2 regions of the Paenibacillus ilasis genome follow, and region 2 is predicted to be linked to the other one. Evidence: riboswitches for the same ligand, from Rfam matches in the RefSeq annotation. Region 2 holds a riboswitch; the other holds the start of a gene.

Region 1 (7,454 bases), 1.2 Mb from region 2:
TTCCATTCTACGCACGAGTACGGCCCTTCCGCAGATTCCGGTTCATTTGATCGTCCTTAGTGACCGGACTGGTGCGTCTTCGGTTGTTCCTGCGCATGCGCGCTGCCGGATAAATTCAGCAGAACGACACCCGCGATGATCAGCAGGATCGAGAATACTTTCAGGCCATTAATCTGCTCCGCAAAGAACATATAACCGATGACGGTAATGATCATGATGCCAAGTCCCGACCAGATCGCGTAAGCCACGGATATTTCAATCTGCTTCAAGCTCAGCGTCAGGAAGCTCAAGCTGCAAATATAGAACACCACCAGCAGCACGCTGGGCAGCGGTTTGCTGAACCCCTCTGACAGCTTCATGTTCAGCGTCCCCGCCACTTCAAACAGAATAGCCAAACTTAAATATAACCAATGCATAATCTCAAGACTCCTTCCGTTTCTCAGCGGCAATGCCGAACAATAAAATATCCATGACGGACTGCAGCAGCTCCCCCAGCGGCAATTGATGCTTCACCGTCGCCCTCGAATCGTAAATCTGATGAAGCGACCCGAGGTACAGATCGATGAACAGCGGCATGTGAATTCGCTTGATGCTTCCCTCGGCCATGCCCTGTTCCATCAGCTCGGTAACAATGCCCCATTCCTCTCGGAAAAAGGTGTCCAGCTTCTCCCATTGCGGATAATGCGACCGCTTCAAATCCGGCAGCATCCCCAGTTCCATCTTCTCCATCTCCTGGGGCAGACAGATTAGAATCTGGTGAATCTTCTCCAGAACGGTAAGCCCCTCATCCGCCGCAATGTCACGTTCGCGCTGCTGAATGTGCCGGATCATCCCGTCAATGATATATTCGACAATCTCTTCCTTGGATGAAAAATGCTCATAGATTGTCCGTTTGCTAATCGCAAGGCCGCGGGCCAGATCACTGACCGTAAACGTAAAGCCCTGCCGCTGAATCAAGCGGATCGTTTCATTCAATATTCGCTCGCGCACGTGAATAAACTCCCCTTCTGGTACTGAAAATACTTTTCTGGTACCACTAGTATTATAACGCCTCAATCAGCATGAAATCCAGGCCCTCTGAAGTTATTCTGATCTCATAAAAAAAGAACCTGCTTACACACCATAAGCAGGCTCTCATCGAGAAAACAACCGTTTAATCAAACCGCACGTCGCCAATGCCGAACCAAGGAAAATATCCGGCTGCCACATAAGCACAGCAGGCGGCGGCGGCGAGTAATCCGATGATTAGAAGATCGTAGCGGGAATAACGTGACGGGTAATAATACGTTCGAGCCTTCGCCCGATCCCCGTCAAATTGCTTCGCCTCCATCGCCGCGGCCACCCGGTGTGCCCGGCGGATGCTCTGCGCCAGCAGCGGCACCACATACAGTCCTGCGCGGTTCACCATGCCGCGAACGCCGCGAATCGGGCGGACTCCTCGTACCTTCAAGGCTTGGCGGCGGATTACATATTCCTCCCAGACCATGGGCAGCAGCCGGATCGAAGCCATGAAGCTGTAAGCATACTTGGGCGCAAGCCTCAGCTTCTGCATCAGACTGTAGAATAAATCCACCGAGGACGTTGTCGTAACAAGCAGCAGCCCCTCCGAGGCAAAGGCAATTCCCTTAAACCCCAGATGCAGCCCCCGATAAAAGCTTTCTTCCGATACCCGGAACAATCCCCACTCCCACCAGATCGTCTCCCCTTTCCCGAACAGCATCATGGAAGAGGAAGACGAAATAAAGGCAAGCAGAAACGGTATGAAAAACAGCAGCATCTTCCACGGCTTCACCCCGCTGAGCACCACGAGGCAGATCATAAAGATCAACGCCTGATACATGACAAAATCAAGATCATGGGTTAACACCGTCATAAAAAACAGCGCACAGATCAGTCCCAGCTTCACCACCGGATTCGCGCGGTGCAGCCAAGTGATCCGCACGGGATTCCATATATTCATGCGTTCACCCCCGTGAGGCGATGATCGGCCCCGGTTAGGTTTTCGCGAGTCTCATCAGCGCCATTCGCTCCGCCCGTCTCCCGTCCGGATTCCGTCCCGGTACACCATCGGGGGGAAGGCATGCTTGACGTCAACTGCCCCTCCCGGATTTCCCATATATGCGTGGCGACCCGCTGCGCGATCTCCATTTCATGCGTCACCATGAGAATGGCGGTTCCCGCGCGGCGCAGCTGCTCACACATCTCCAGAATCGCAAACGTATTCCGTGCATCCTGTCCGAAGGTCGGCTCATCCAGGAGCAGCACAGACGGCTGTCTTGCCATGGCCGTAGCCACGCTTAAGCGGCGCTTTTGACCTGTCGACAGCTGGTACGGATGCCTGGCCTCCATGCCCTTCAGTCCAAAGCGTTCCAGACAGCGGTCGGCCTGTGCCTTCGCTTCCTCCGGCGGCACATGATCCACCAGCAGGGAGTAAACCACCTCATCGCCGATGCGTTCCGTCAGGAATTGAAGCTCCGGATTCTGAAACACGAATCCGATTTGGCGCAGCTGCTGCTCTCTCTTCTTCCGCACCTTCCTGCGCCTGCCCTGAATGACCTCTTCCCCGCAGAGCACATAGGTTCCTTCGGCGCGAAGCAGCCCCATTAAACTGAGCAGCAGCGAGCTCTTTCCTGCTCCGTTCGGCCCAACCACCGCAATGAATTGTCCCGGAACCACCTCGGCTGAAGGGAGGGTGATGACAGGTTTATCCCATCTCATCCCCCTGAAATCCGCCAGTTGAATGACAGTTTCCCCATGCTGAGCGTATGGCAGAGCAGCCTCATACAGGAGATCACCTGCCTCATTGCCCAGCGCGTCGACCGGGGCGAATAACTCTCTGCCTTCCCGGGACTCCGCGTAATCTTCCCATACGCCGGGATACCAGATTCCGTAGGCTTGGAGTTCCCGCTCATATTCAGCGAATATCGCTGCTGGGGGACCTTCGCCCAGAATCACCCCATCCGGGCTGAACAGCACGACACGATCCACGTATTGGGCCATTTCTTCAATCCGGTGCTCCACGATGATCAGCGTACGCCCTTCCGAGACGGCCTTCACCGCGGACCAGATTTGCTCCCTGCCTTCCGGGTCGAGCAGCGCAGACGGCTCGTCAAGGAACAGGACCTCCGGCTCCAGCAGCAGAGCCGATGCCAGCGCCAGTCGTTGCTTCATGCCTTGGGACAAATGCCCGATCGGCATATGGAGCTCCTCAAGATCAAGTCCCACCTCGCGCAGGGCCGCTTGCATCCGCTCCTTCATCTCGTCGCGTGGGACACTTAGATTCTCCAGCACGAAAGCCAGCTCTTCATCCACGTACGGCATACAGAACTGGGTATCCGGATCCTGAAACACATAACCCCAAGAGCGCGGAACCAGCTGGGCCTCGCATTTCATCGGCACCTCCGTTGCGCGGGGAATCATCCCGCTAAGCACCTGCAGCAGCGTGGATTTGCCACAGCCGCTCGGACCGAGCAGCAGCACCTTCTCCCCGCGGACTGCCGAGAAGGAGAGGTCTTTGAACATCAGCCGCTCCTCGCCCGGATACTTCAGACGCAATCCCTCCACATACACGGCCGGTTCCGGAAGCATCTCAGCGGACTGAGCCGGAACCTGGCTAACCGTGGCATTAGACATGGCGCGGATCATCCAGTGCTTCGTAATCCTTCTTCGACGCAGGACGCAGCAGGGATGTCACGCCTGTACGGTCAAGCGCTTTGGCCAGCAGGAGCATCAGGAGGCCTGCAATGACGGCGCCGCTGAGTACCCGCATGCCGTATTTGGCAAGGAACATCCACGTCTGCAGGTCATCGGTATAGCTGTAATAGAAGTCCATGATCATCGAGCCGATGGCCGCGCCGGCTCCGGCAATCGCCAGCGTCCACGCGGAGGTGCTCCGATAACGGAATGCCGCGAATACCAATTCTGCCCCCAGTCCTTGAATGAGGCCATACAGCAGCAGGGTCAATCCCCAGCCGCTGCCAAACAGCACTTCCACGTGGGCCGCCGCCACTTCCGCGATGATGGCCACTCCCGGCTTGCGGATCAGCAAGTAAGCAAGCGTGGCTGCAGCGAACCACATGCCGTATAACAACTCATCCGCTTCAAAGAACAGCGGTTTTAACAGATTGTAAACCGAACCCCAGAAATGATAAATGACGCCAAGCACCAGCGATACCAGAACCGTCACCAAAATATCGCTTAACCGCAGCCCTTTTCGGGGCTGAACCCCCAACTTCTCTTGCACAGACGTTCCCATAACAACACATTCCCCTCTCCACCTCTATTTTTGTGTAAACACAACAAAAAACCGTCTGGAAAAACGCGCAGACGGAAAAATAGGCCCTATGTAGGCAGGGTCGGATATTCTCTACGCTGGCATTACCCAGTTCAGATTAACGGTCAACAGCGGATAACAGCTGCAATCTCAGCCTGATTCACTCAAGCCCCCGTATTCCTATTCGGTTTCATGTTAACTTTAAAATACACATTCGCTCCGGAATAAGCAAGAGCCTTTTTTCAAAAATGGCTATTTATTGATTTCCATCTCATTCTATGTCAATATCAGAGTGGTTGGCTTTTCCACCAACGTTTATTGCTGACACCTATGCACAAAGGAGAATGACATGGCTAAACAATTGCTGCGTCTGATGACTGAGCTATCCTCCCGCAAGTGGCTGTCCCGAATCATGGGACATTGTTCCCACAGCCGGCTGAGCCGTCATCTAATACCTGCATTTATACGAATTTATCAAATTCCGGCGCATGAAGCGGAGAAAGAAATCCACGAATACCGCTCACTGAACGAGTTCTTTTCCCGCCGGTTAAAAATAGGCCTGCGCGCCATAGATGATACCGCCGACGCTATGGTAAGCCCGGTCGATGCGACGATTTCGGCAATGGGCGCCGTCAACGCCGGCACCATTCTGAGCGTCAAGGGACAGGATTATACCCTGAGCGAGCTGCTCGCCAAATCGCCAAGAATGGAAAACTACATCAACGGTTATGCTTTTGTATTGTATTTAAGCCCGACCGATTATCATCGCATTCATTCCCCGGTAACCGGTGTTCAGGCGGAGAGCGAGCATCTGAAGGGCCGCGTTTACCCTGTGAACGATTTTGCGATGACCCATATTCGGAACGTGCTCAGCCGCAATGAACGCCTCATTACCTATATTGCGCATGAGTTCGGCGAAGTTGCCGTCGTGAAGGTCGGAGCCATGAACGTAAGCAGCATCCGTTATGCTGACGAGAACGTGAAGAAATACGGGATTGGCGATGAGCTCGCGTACTTTGAATTCGGCTCTACCGTCGTGCTTTTGACGGAGAACGGCACGTTTACTCCGCGCGGTGACCTGGAACCCGGCTCCAAGGTGAAGATGGGGGAACTCCTCGGTTTGCTTCATCCGTCCCCAGCCAGAAAAGGGTAATCCCATTCACCTTACCAAACATCGCATTTTACAAGTTAAGGCCATGAATCATTCGCGGCATGAATGATTAACGCCGGCCCAGCATCCGATACATGATCCGCTGAAACAGCCGATCCGGCAGCACGCCCTTGATCCATGCGGTTAGCCGCGTGCCTCGGGGCAGCAAATAGCGGAACCTGGGCTTAGCCATGGACGCAATTTTTGCCACAAGCCTGGCTACCTCCAGCGGATCCCCGCTTCCCCTGGCTGTCCGCTCGGAATACTCCAGCACGCCCTTCAGCAGATCGCTGTAGGGTGATCCTTCCTTTACCGCAAGCTCCCCAAAGCTTTTGTTCCAAATCGGGGTGCCATAGGCACCGGGCTGGATCAGCACGACATCGATGCCAAAGGGCATCAACTCCATGGACAGGCTTTCGCCAAACCCTTCCAAAGCAAATTTGGAGGACGCATAAGGTCCATAACCCGGAAAGCCGACCACGCCGCTAATGCTGCTCATGAGAATGATTTTGGAATGTCCGGTACGGCGGAGCAGCGGCAGCATTTGCTGCGTTACCGATACGGTCCCGAAAAAATTCGTCTCCATCTGCTTTCGCCAGCCGCTGAGCGGCTCTTCCTCCACCATGCCGCCTACCGCCTCGCCGGCATTGTTCACCAGCACGTCCAAGCGTCCATACCTCTGCTCTATCTCCAAAGCAGCGGCCTTGACTTGTTCCTCGATGCATATATCCAGCTGGAATACGTGAATGCGCCCGGCAACATCTGCTTGTTCGGCTCGGGCCAACAGTTCTGCCGCCGCCTCAGGCCTGCGCATACCCGCAGCCACGTCATAACCTGCTTTTGCCAGCTCCAGACTGATGAGCAGTCCGAACCCGCTCGACGCGCCCGTGATCAGCGCAACCTTTCCTGCTCCCGACGCTACCACCGGATCACCGCTTGCTCTGCCAATGCCACTCTCTCCTTCACTCGCGTCACCCTTCCGTTATCCGAAATGCCTGCCTGGTCCATGTTCCTAAGAACCCTGCGTTCAGCGCCTTATACATATTCCTAATATAACAAAATTTCGCAACGTAATCAGAGTCCCTATCCGTATATGCATCCATTAAATAGCCCCACAAAGTGGAGCCTATGCTTCGATGCTTATTCCAAATACTTTGCGGGGACCCCAAAACATATCGAAAAAAGGGAGCTATTTAGCTCCCTTTGCGTTCATCCAGAGAAAAGCGTATATGATAACGGGATTCAACGTTCCCCGTATGTAGGCCAAGTCTCATTAAAACCACACATCCTGATGATTCTGAGTCGTTGTCTTCATGCGGCGCAAGCGATTTCTGAAAATAGCGCAGCCACCACGACTGAAGAAACGTCCACGCACCCGTCTTCTTGGGCTCATTCCTCTCTCCCCCCTTCATAAAATGAAACTGTATTTCGTTTTTACCCTAAATCGCTTGCTATGAAACCCATCTGCCCTTCGGCCACTCAGGTAAGTTATGGAAGGGCGGGGGATCACCGAATCTCGGATGGGCTCTTGCCCGTATACTGCTTAAATTGCCGGCTGAAAAAGAAAATATCGCGGTAACCCAGCGCGTCGGCTACCTCCGTTACGTTCATCCCTTGATGCAGCAGCAGATGCTGCGCCCGCTCAATCCGCATCTGAATGATATAGGATTGCACCGGCGTGCCGATCAGTTCCTTGAACTTGATCGAGAAGTAACGGGGGGACAACCCCGCTCTGGCCGCCAAATCCTCGACCCGATGGGGAATCCCCGGGTGCTGGCGGACATAATTCGCGATTTCATGGATCGCCTCTGACAGCTGATTGCTTGCTTTTTTGACGACCGGCTCAGCGAGATCCGAGCGAAGCAGATGAATCATCAGCTGTTTCAGAATAAGCTGCCCCTCCTCCAATGATCCATAGGGCTTGTCCAGATACAAACGCACGTAACGCGCGAGCAAATATTCGAAATCCATCGTTTCCGTCAGCTTCCGATAAGATGCCGGAATCTCTTGGACCGGGTCGGTCACGTCAAA
Region 2 (7,454 bases):
GCCACCAGGATGATTGCCGCTGCGGCCAACAGGCCGAGTTTGGCTTTATAAGTCATATGCCTTTCTCCTCATCAGTAAGAAAATGAATATACCGCTTCCGAGTACGCCCACGGTTAGACTAATCGGAATTTCATAGGGATAAATAATAATCCGGCCCAGGATGTCACAGAACAGTACGAACCCGGCCCCCAACAGCGCGGTATGCGAAAGGCTTTTTTTCAAATGGTCTCCTAAGTATAAACTGACAATATTAGGTATGATCAGACCAAGAAACGGAATAACGCCGACGGTCAGCACGACGGATGCCGTAACCAGCGCCACGATGACCAGTCCCAGATTCACAACTCTCCGGTAGTGAAGGCCCAGGTTGGTTGCAAACTCCTCTCCCATTCCGGCCACCGTAAACTTGTTGGCAAACAGATACGCCAGAATCACAAGCGGGATACTAATATAGAGCATTTCATACTGGCCCTTCATGATCATGGAAAAATCACCCTGAAGCCATGCGGACATATTCTGAATAAGATCATATTTGTAGGCAAAGAAAGTGGCTATCGAACTGACGATATTACCAAACATCAGTCCAACGAGCGGGATGAAGATCGCATCCTTGAACTTGATCCGATCCAGGATCTTCATGAAGATAAAGGTTCCTGCCAGAGCGAATACAAAGGCCACAAGCATTTTGATAAGCGGTCCGCTTGTCGTGAAGACGAGCATCGCTACCAAAATCCCCAGTCTGGCTGAGTCCATCGTACCTGCCGTGGTCGGCGATACGAACTTATTGCGGCTGAGCTGCTGCATGATCAATCCGCAGATGCTCATGCTGACACCCGCCAATATGAGACTGACAAGCCTAGGAATCCGGCTTACAAGCATAATATGCTGTTGTTGTTCTGTCATCGAAAACAGTTGCAGTGGCGAGATATCTTTAACTCCAATAAATAATGAAATTACGGAGAGTACCACAACGGCTGCAAATAAGTATCTAATCTTCATGGCTCTTCCTTCTATGCGTATGTCTCTAAACACCCGGGATCTTGCAATTTTCATCACCATTCTCATTGAGATTGATTATCAATTGCGTTCTGATATGCATTATATCATCCTCATTCTGGCTCGACAAGTATAATTGAGAATGAAAATCAATTAATAGCTTCATACATGTATATTTTGTTCATGAATTGTTCATAATATGAAGTTTCGAGGAGACATAACTAATATCCACAGGCAGAGTCACACTTTCGTTAAGCTTCCCTTTAATGAGACTTCTCTAAAAACAAGACGAATTCAATTCATATTAAATACATAAGAAAAATTATATTTAATCAAAAGCCGTTGACAATTGCTCTAAGTTATATTAATATCCTAACATAATTATTATTTCTAACTAAACGTAAGTTAATATGGAATGATAATTAAATTGATTGCAATAAAAAGCAAAATGCATATTTGCTTGAAGTAAAGGACATCTTCTTATCAGGCGAATGCAAATTCGATTACACCAGGAGGTTTTTTTTCAATGTCTAAAGATTTTTCAACTGCACTCAAAAATCGCCGTTCTTATTACGGGATTAGCAAAGAATCCGTTATCTCGGACGAGCGTATCCAAGAAATCGTAAACGAAGCGGTTAAGTATACCCCTTCTTCTTTCAACTCCCAAAGTGCACGCGTCGTTGTATTGCTTGGCGAACAGCATGATAAACTGTGGAACATGACGGAAGGCATCCTGAAGGAAGTCGTTGGCGATGAAGAAGCCTTCAAATCCACGGCCGACAAAATGGCTGCATTCCGCGCTGGTTACGGTACGGTATTGTTCTTCGAGGACAACAACGTCATTGCCGGGCTGCAACAAAACTTTGCCGCTTATGCCGACAACTTCCCGGTTTGGTCCAACCAATCCAACGGCATGCTGCAATTTGTAGTATGGACATCCCTTGAAGCAGAAGGTCTGGGTGCATCCCTGCAGCACTACAACCCGCTGATCGACGAAAAAGTAAAATCCGAATGGAACATCCCAGAAAGCTGGAAGCTGATTGCTCAAATGCCTTTCGGTAAGCCGGTTGCTGAACCAGGCGAAAAAGAATTTGCACCGCTGGAAGATCGCGTGAAAGTATACAACTAAACCAATAGATGAAAAAACCGCCTTCCTAAGTTCCTGCAACTGGGATAGGCGGTCTTTTTTATAATGGGCAAAGATTGAAAAACCGATCGCAAAACGATACAATTACACAGGTAAGAACCCTCGAATTCCTACGATAACGGAGGCTCCGGGGCAAACTTGCAATAACCAACTACATAGGATGTTGGCTGTACTAGGGGTGCCATGTGCTGAGAGACGGCGGGCTGCCGTTAACCCTTATCACCCGATCTAGGTCATACTAGCGTGGGGAAGTGTAGCATTTATGTTTATTTCTTTTCGTAGGCATAACTGCACCTTCTTCATGGGGTGCGGTTTTTTTGCGTGGACTTATATTATGGGGAGGAAATGACAATGAATGAGCTTGTATGCGGAACCAGCCGGATCGTCGGATGCCGGTTCTCGGTATTTCCCATGACGGACCGGTTTGTAGAGGTCATCATGGACGCACTACAATCTGTGGATACGGAGAAAGTGTGGATTCAGACAGATGATGTGAGCACCTGTATTCGTGGACGAGCAGAGCATGTCTTTGATGTTACAAGGGCGATATTCGCCCATGCCGCGGCGAGCGGCGTGCACACCGTTTTTAATGGTACTTATTCCATCGGCTGCCCCGGTGATACGGACGCCGATGTATATATGACTGAGGATTCGACCCTCTTAAACCGTGACATCGGAGAACATGCCGAAATCGAGACTGCCTGCCAATTCGCTCTTTACCCCATGGGTACCGATAACTATATGGAAGTCATCTACAGTGAAGTAAATCGTGCGAAGGAAGCCGGGACATTCGCCGGAAGCGTTCATTACGCCAGCCGATTGGACGGGTCCCTGTCCCGGGTATTTGGATCGCTTGAAGACGCGTTTTTACATGCGATTCAATCCGACAGCAGCCATCTGGTCATGACTGCAGTTGTGTCCGCACACAGCCCATCAATCAAAGCCGCATCGAATTGAGTTCTATTGAGGCAGACAAAAGCCCGGCAAAAGCCGGGCTTTCCTGTCACTAGCTGCCAAGAATCTTGACAGTTTAAACCCAAGCACTCAAGATAATTACGAGCAGGATAAAGAGAACCAAAATAGTTCCTACTGAATTGCCCCATGCGCCGCCGTATTCTCCGCTCATGAAGATCCCCTCCTGGATTTAAAGAATGACGTGATGTAATCACACTATTATAGTATTGCCCGCTTTGTGCTAGTGTCACGGCTAATGTACCTCTCTTTATATATTGGTTAGGAAATATTATTCCTCAAAACCAATGAGAAGCTTCCCTCCGTACGGACGGAGCATTTCCTCGGTGAATGCCATCAGAGCTGAGGGATCATCCTGGCGATACATCGCCGCGAGCGCTGCTTCCAATCGGTCTCCCAAGATTGTGTCATAGCGGCTGAACAGCCGGAACAGTGTTTTCCCTTCACCCGTCCACTCCCGGTTCACCCTAAGTACAAATTCACAGAGAATCGCCGCGATTTTGTGCACCGTAAACCATTTTTCGCCATCCCTTCGTGGACCCTCCAAGTCCAGCATGTACTCGGTTAGCATATAACGGTATTGGTTCATGTCGGTTAGCGTCAAGGGCATGGGGCCGTAATTCAAATCGCTTCGGGCCTCCGCCCGTACCTCTTCTCCCTCGGGCAGCGCGCGCAGCACCGTCCCATCCGCAATCATCCGCTGCATTGACGGATTCGCCGCCATGACGCCCTCGTCGAAATATTCGCGATACGAGGATAAAGACAATATAAATATTTCCGCGATCCACCCATGTGCCTCTATCGTCTTCCTGCTGAAATCATATCCGTCCCGTTCTATGACCATGATGTCCAAATCGGATTGTTCATTATATTCGCCTCTGCTCGCACTGCCGCCGAGCACAGCAAGCAAACAGTCGGGATAATCGTGTTGAATGACACGTTTCGCTGCCTCTACCGGTTCCATCCTCATGACGTTTCCTCCAATATGACTCTAATCCTCCCGAAAAAAGGGCTCAAAATATCTAATTCAGCTAAAACCCTAAACGTACCTGAATCATATGGTAAATAAACGATTACCCTCATGTTGATCATAAGGAAGAAGGGATAGATGAGATGAACTATATTCATATGCTCTCCAAATTAGGCATGGGCAGTGCCCACCCGGGAGGATTCGAGGCAACCCTCAGAATGCTGAAGAATTTTCCCATTCAACCGGGCAGCCGCATTCTGGAGGTGGGGTGCGGAACTGGCAGAACCGCATGCCATCTTTCGGAGATGGGGTATCAAGTGACCGCCATTGACCTAAACGAGAATATGATCAAAAAAGCCCGCGCAAGAGCCAAGGCTATGGAAATCGATGTCCAGTTCCATCAGGCGGATGTATGCGCATTGCCTTTCGAGGACAACCAATTTGATCTGATCATGGCCGAGTCCGTTACTGTATTTACAGATACTTCGAAATCGCTGCCCGAATATTACCGCGTTCTGGATCATGGAGGTGTCCTGCTGGACAGAGAATTGCTGCTAGATAAGCCCATGCCGGAGGCAAAGCTTCAGGAACTGCTCGAATTCTTCGGGATCCCTAATCTCATGATGAGGGAAGAATGGGCGGAGTCGCTCTTGGCTTGCGGGTTTAAACAAGAAGAGATTCTGGAGTACAATCACTTCAATGAGCAGTTAAAGGAAGAGCAAACACGTCATTTGGATACATTAGAACAGCGCGATAAAGGACTTCTGTTCGATGTTGCGCTTTGGGAAACGCTGTTCAAGCATGACCGCATGATCCTGGACAATACCGATTATCTCGCTTCCGCCTTATTCCGGGCTGTAAAATAAAATCATTTCCTATCTGTGCATTAAGGGGGATTCGCATATTCGCTGCGTATCCCCTCTCCCTCCTCAAATTTCAGTTCTTTCGACCTAATTCAACACTTTTTGTCATTTCGTTCTATCTAGTTTTGCCCGTCGATGCTATAATCATGGTAAATATATCCTATGTTGTTGAGGAGGACTCATTCTTATGGCATGGTTCAACAGACTCCCTATCTCGCGGAAAATTACCGCAGCCTGTTTTCTCATTGCCGCTTTGTTTGCGGTTCCAATGCTGCTTGCATTTATTCTAATGGGTAAAGCAATCATTGGTGTGGTCATCGTCGTGGCACTAACCGGTCTTACGGTTCCTCTTTCTCGCCTCATTGAGAAAGCGCTTACGAATTCCTTTGCGGAAATCTCCAGCGTTTCCGCCAAAATCGCTAAAGGCGACTTCACCTTCCAGGTAGAAGAGGTTGGGGGAATGAACGATCTCAGCCGAACGTTCAACAGCATGGTGGACAAGCTTCGTAAAATATTGCAGGAGACCTCGGATATCACCCGCCAGGTCATGACGTCAAGCTCAAACATCTCGATTAAAAACCAGGAGCTCATTCAAGTGATGAATCAGGTCTCCTTATCCTCCAATGAGCTGGCCGTCGGCGCTAACGAAATTTCGGAAGACGTAGCCGAAATGACGCATTCCATCCGTGAGATCGAAGAGAAGGTCAGCAATTATACGCATTCAACCCAGGAAATGAATACCCGTTCGATCGAAACGCTGGGACTGGTTGAGCAAGGAAGGGACTCCGTTGCCAAGCAGTCTGCCGGAATGCAGCGTAATATTGACGCAACGGCCAAGGTCTCGGAATCCATTGATGCACTGGCCCAGAGTGCCAGGGGAATTACGCAGATCACGGAGACGATCTCGGAACTTGCCGATCAGACCAACTTGTTATCCTTGAACGCATCCATTGAAGCCGCAAGAGCAGGGGAGCATGGCGCGGGCTTTGCCGTCGTAGCCCAAGAGGTGCGTAAATTGGCCGAAGAATCCACGTCATCGACACGGGAAGTATTCAATCTCGTACGGAGCATCGAATCGGACGTGAAACATGCGACTCAGAACATTAAAATTAATGAAGAGGTCGTCAGGCAGCAAACCGAAATGATCCGTGAAGCTGAGCTGGTGTTCATGGAGATTCTAAACAGTGTGCAGTATATTTCGGAGCAGATCGCTGCTTTCTCCAAGGAGAGCGAATCCATGCTGGATAGTGCGAAGAGCATTTCTTCCGCGATTCAGAATATATCGGCGATCACACAGCAATCCGCCGCAGGAACGGAGCAGGTGTCGGCATCCATGAATGAAGGCATTTCATCGATCCAGAAGATGGCCGAGGAAGCAGAAGCGATGAATAATGCCGTCTTCCGGCTGCAAAAAACGATCAACATTTTCAAATTTTAAGTATGGTACAGACTACATAATGTATACTGCTTTCGAAGCGACTACGGACCGAAAATGCAAGAAATGGCTGTGCGAGGATAACATCCTGAGCACAGCCATTTTTTCATTTGTACCATTATTAAATCTGACGAACCGTATGTCATGAGAGCAAATCTTCAAATGGGGCAGCTCCCTTTTTGTATCATATAGAGTACACCAGCATTATTGCTCGCTCCATAACCGCGCTGTATTCGCAAGCCGTCCTTCTTCAAACTCGACTCGGTATATATCCGGCAGCGTCATTCCTTGCCAGAACTGATAGTCGAATCGTTGATCATAGTGCTGCAGCATGAGTGTCATAATGTCGCCATGCGTGCCAATCACAACGCGCTTGCCTATATGTGTATTCAGGATTTCCTCCAGCACCTGGACTGCTCGGCTTTGCGCGGTTTTGCTGGATTCCCCTCCGGGGAAGGAAGTGGCTGGATCCTGAAACAGTATCTTTTTGGCATCGAGGAATGAATGCCCCTGAAAATCTCCGGCATTCCGTTCCCTCAAGTCCTCTTGCTCCGCAATCGGTAGTCCTAAAGCGTCCGCCAATGGTTGGACCGTATCCTTGGCTCGCTGATAGGGGCTTGATATGATAACGTCAATCCCTTCCCCCAGGAGTAATTCCTTGACTCGAACCGCAGCGAGCGAACCCTCCGCAGACAATCTCCGCGACCTTTCCTTCCCTTCGATAAAGGGAGATTCCGCATGCCTCACAAAATAGAAAGTTGTCATCCCTCAATCTCTGCTTCTTTAGGAGTCTCACCCTTTAACACGGGCTCCATCATCATCTCTACAAATGGGGTTAACGGTAACAAGCCCAATGACTCCAAAGGAATCCATTTTGCTCCTAATGAGTCCTGGCCGTCACCGTCCGTCTTGATCACGGCCTGATGATCCAGCAGCTCGACATCATACATAATGCCGATGTGATGCAGCTCTTCCATCTGATTCGCTCCATACTGATATACGATCGTGTAGGATACAGCTGTCCGAATGGTTCCCTTAATTGGAGAAAGCCCGGTTTCCTCTATAAATTCG

What was found. A riboswitch is a leader RNA that binds a small molecule or an ion and turns the genes downstream of it on or off. The one in region 2 is predicted to bind thiamine pyrophosphate.
Region 1: linked by a shared signal. The riboswitch ahead of ACETK5_RS00590 (ECF transporter S component) and the one ahead of ACETK5_RS06165 (YkoF family thiamine/hydroxymethylpyrimidine-binding protein) in region 2 are both predicted to bind thiamine pyrophosphate.

The regions. Positions count from the first base shown of each region.
Region 1 covers NZ_JBHDJG010000001.1:95,277-102,730, reverse strand. Annotated here, with positions in the region: gene ACETK5_RS00610 (DMT family transporter) at 57-416, opposite strand; gene ACETK5_RS00605 (TetR/AcrR family transcriptional regulator) at 421-990, opposite strand; gene ACETK5_RS00600 (energy-coupling factor transporter transmembrane component T family protein) at 1,154-1,960, opposite strand; gene ACETK5_RS00595 (ABC transporter ATP-binding protein) at 1,957-3,633, opposite strand; gene ACETK5_RS00590 (ECF transporter S component) at 3,626-4,255, opposite strand; TPP riboswitch at 4,347-4,459, opposite strand; gene asd (archaetidylserine decarboxylase) at 4,623-5,426, shown strand; gene ACETK5_RS00580 (SDR family oxidoreductase) at 5,494-6,348, opposite strand; gene ACETK5_RS00575 (helix-turn-helix domain-containing protein) at 6,930-7,454, opposite strand, start outside.
Region 2 covers NZ_JBHDJG010000001.1:1,267,400-1,274,853, reverse strand. Annotated here, with positions in the region: gene ACETK5_RS06180 (iron chelate uptake ABC transporter family permease subunit) at 1-56, opposite strand, end outside; gene ACETK5_RS06175 (ABC transporter permease) at 46-999, opposite strand; gene ACETK5_RS06170 (nitroreductase family protein) at 1,523-2,125, shown strand; TPP riboswitch at 2,308-2,410, shown strand; gene ACETK5_RS06165 (YkoF family thiamine/hydroxymethylpyrimidine-binding protein) at 2,495-3,100, shown strand; gene ACETK5_RS06160 (sporulation protein YjcZ) at 3,174-3,269, opposite strand; gene ACETK5_RS06155 (nucleotidyltransferase domain-containing protein) at 3,387-4,085, opposite strand; gene ACETK5_RS06150 (class I SAM-dependent methyltransferase) at 4,244-4,951, shown strand; gene ACETK5_RS06145 (methyl-accepting chemotaxis protein) at 5,136-6,386, shown strand; gene ACETK5_RS06140 (histidine phosphatase family protein) at 6,588-7,148, opposite strand; gene ACETK5_RS06135 (NUDIX hydrolase) at 7,145-7,454, opposite strand, start outside.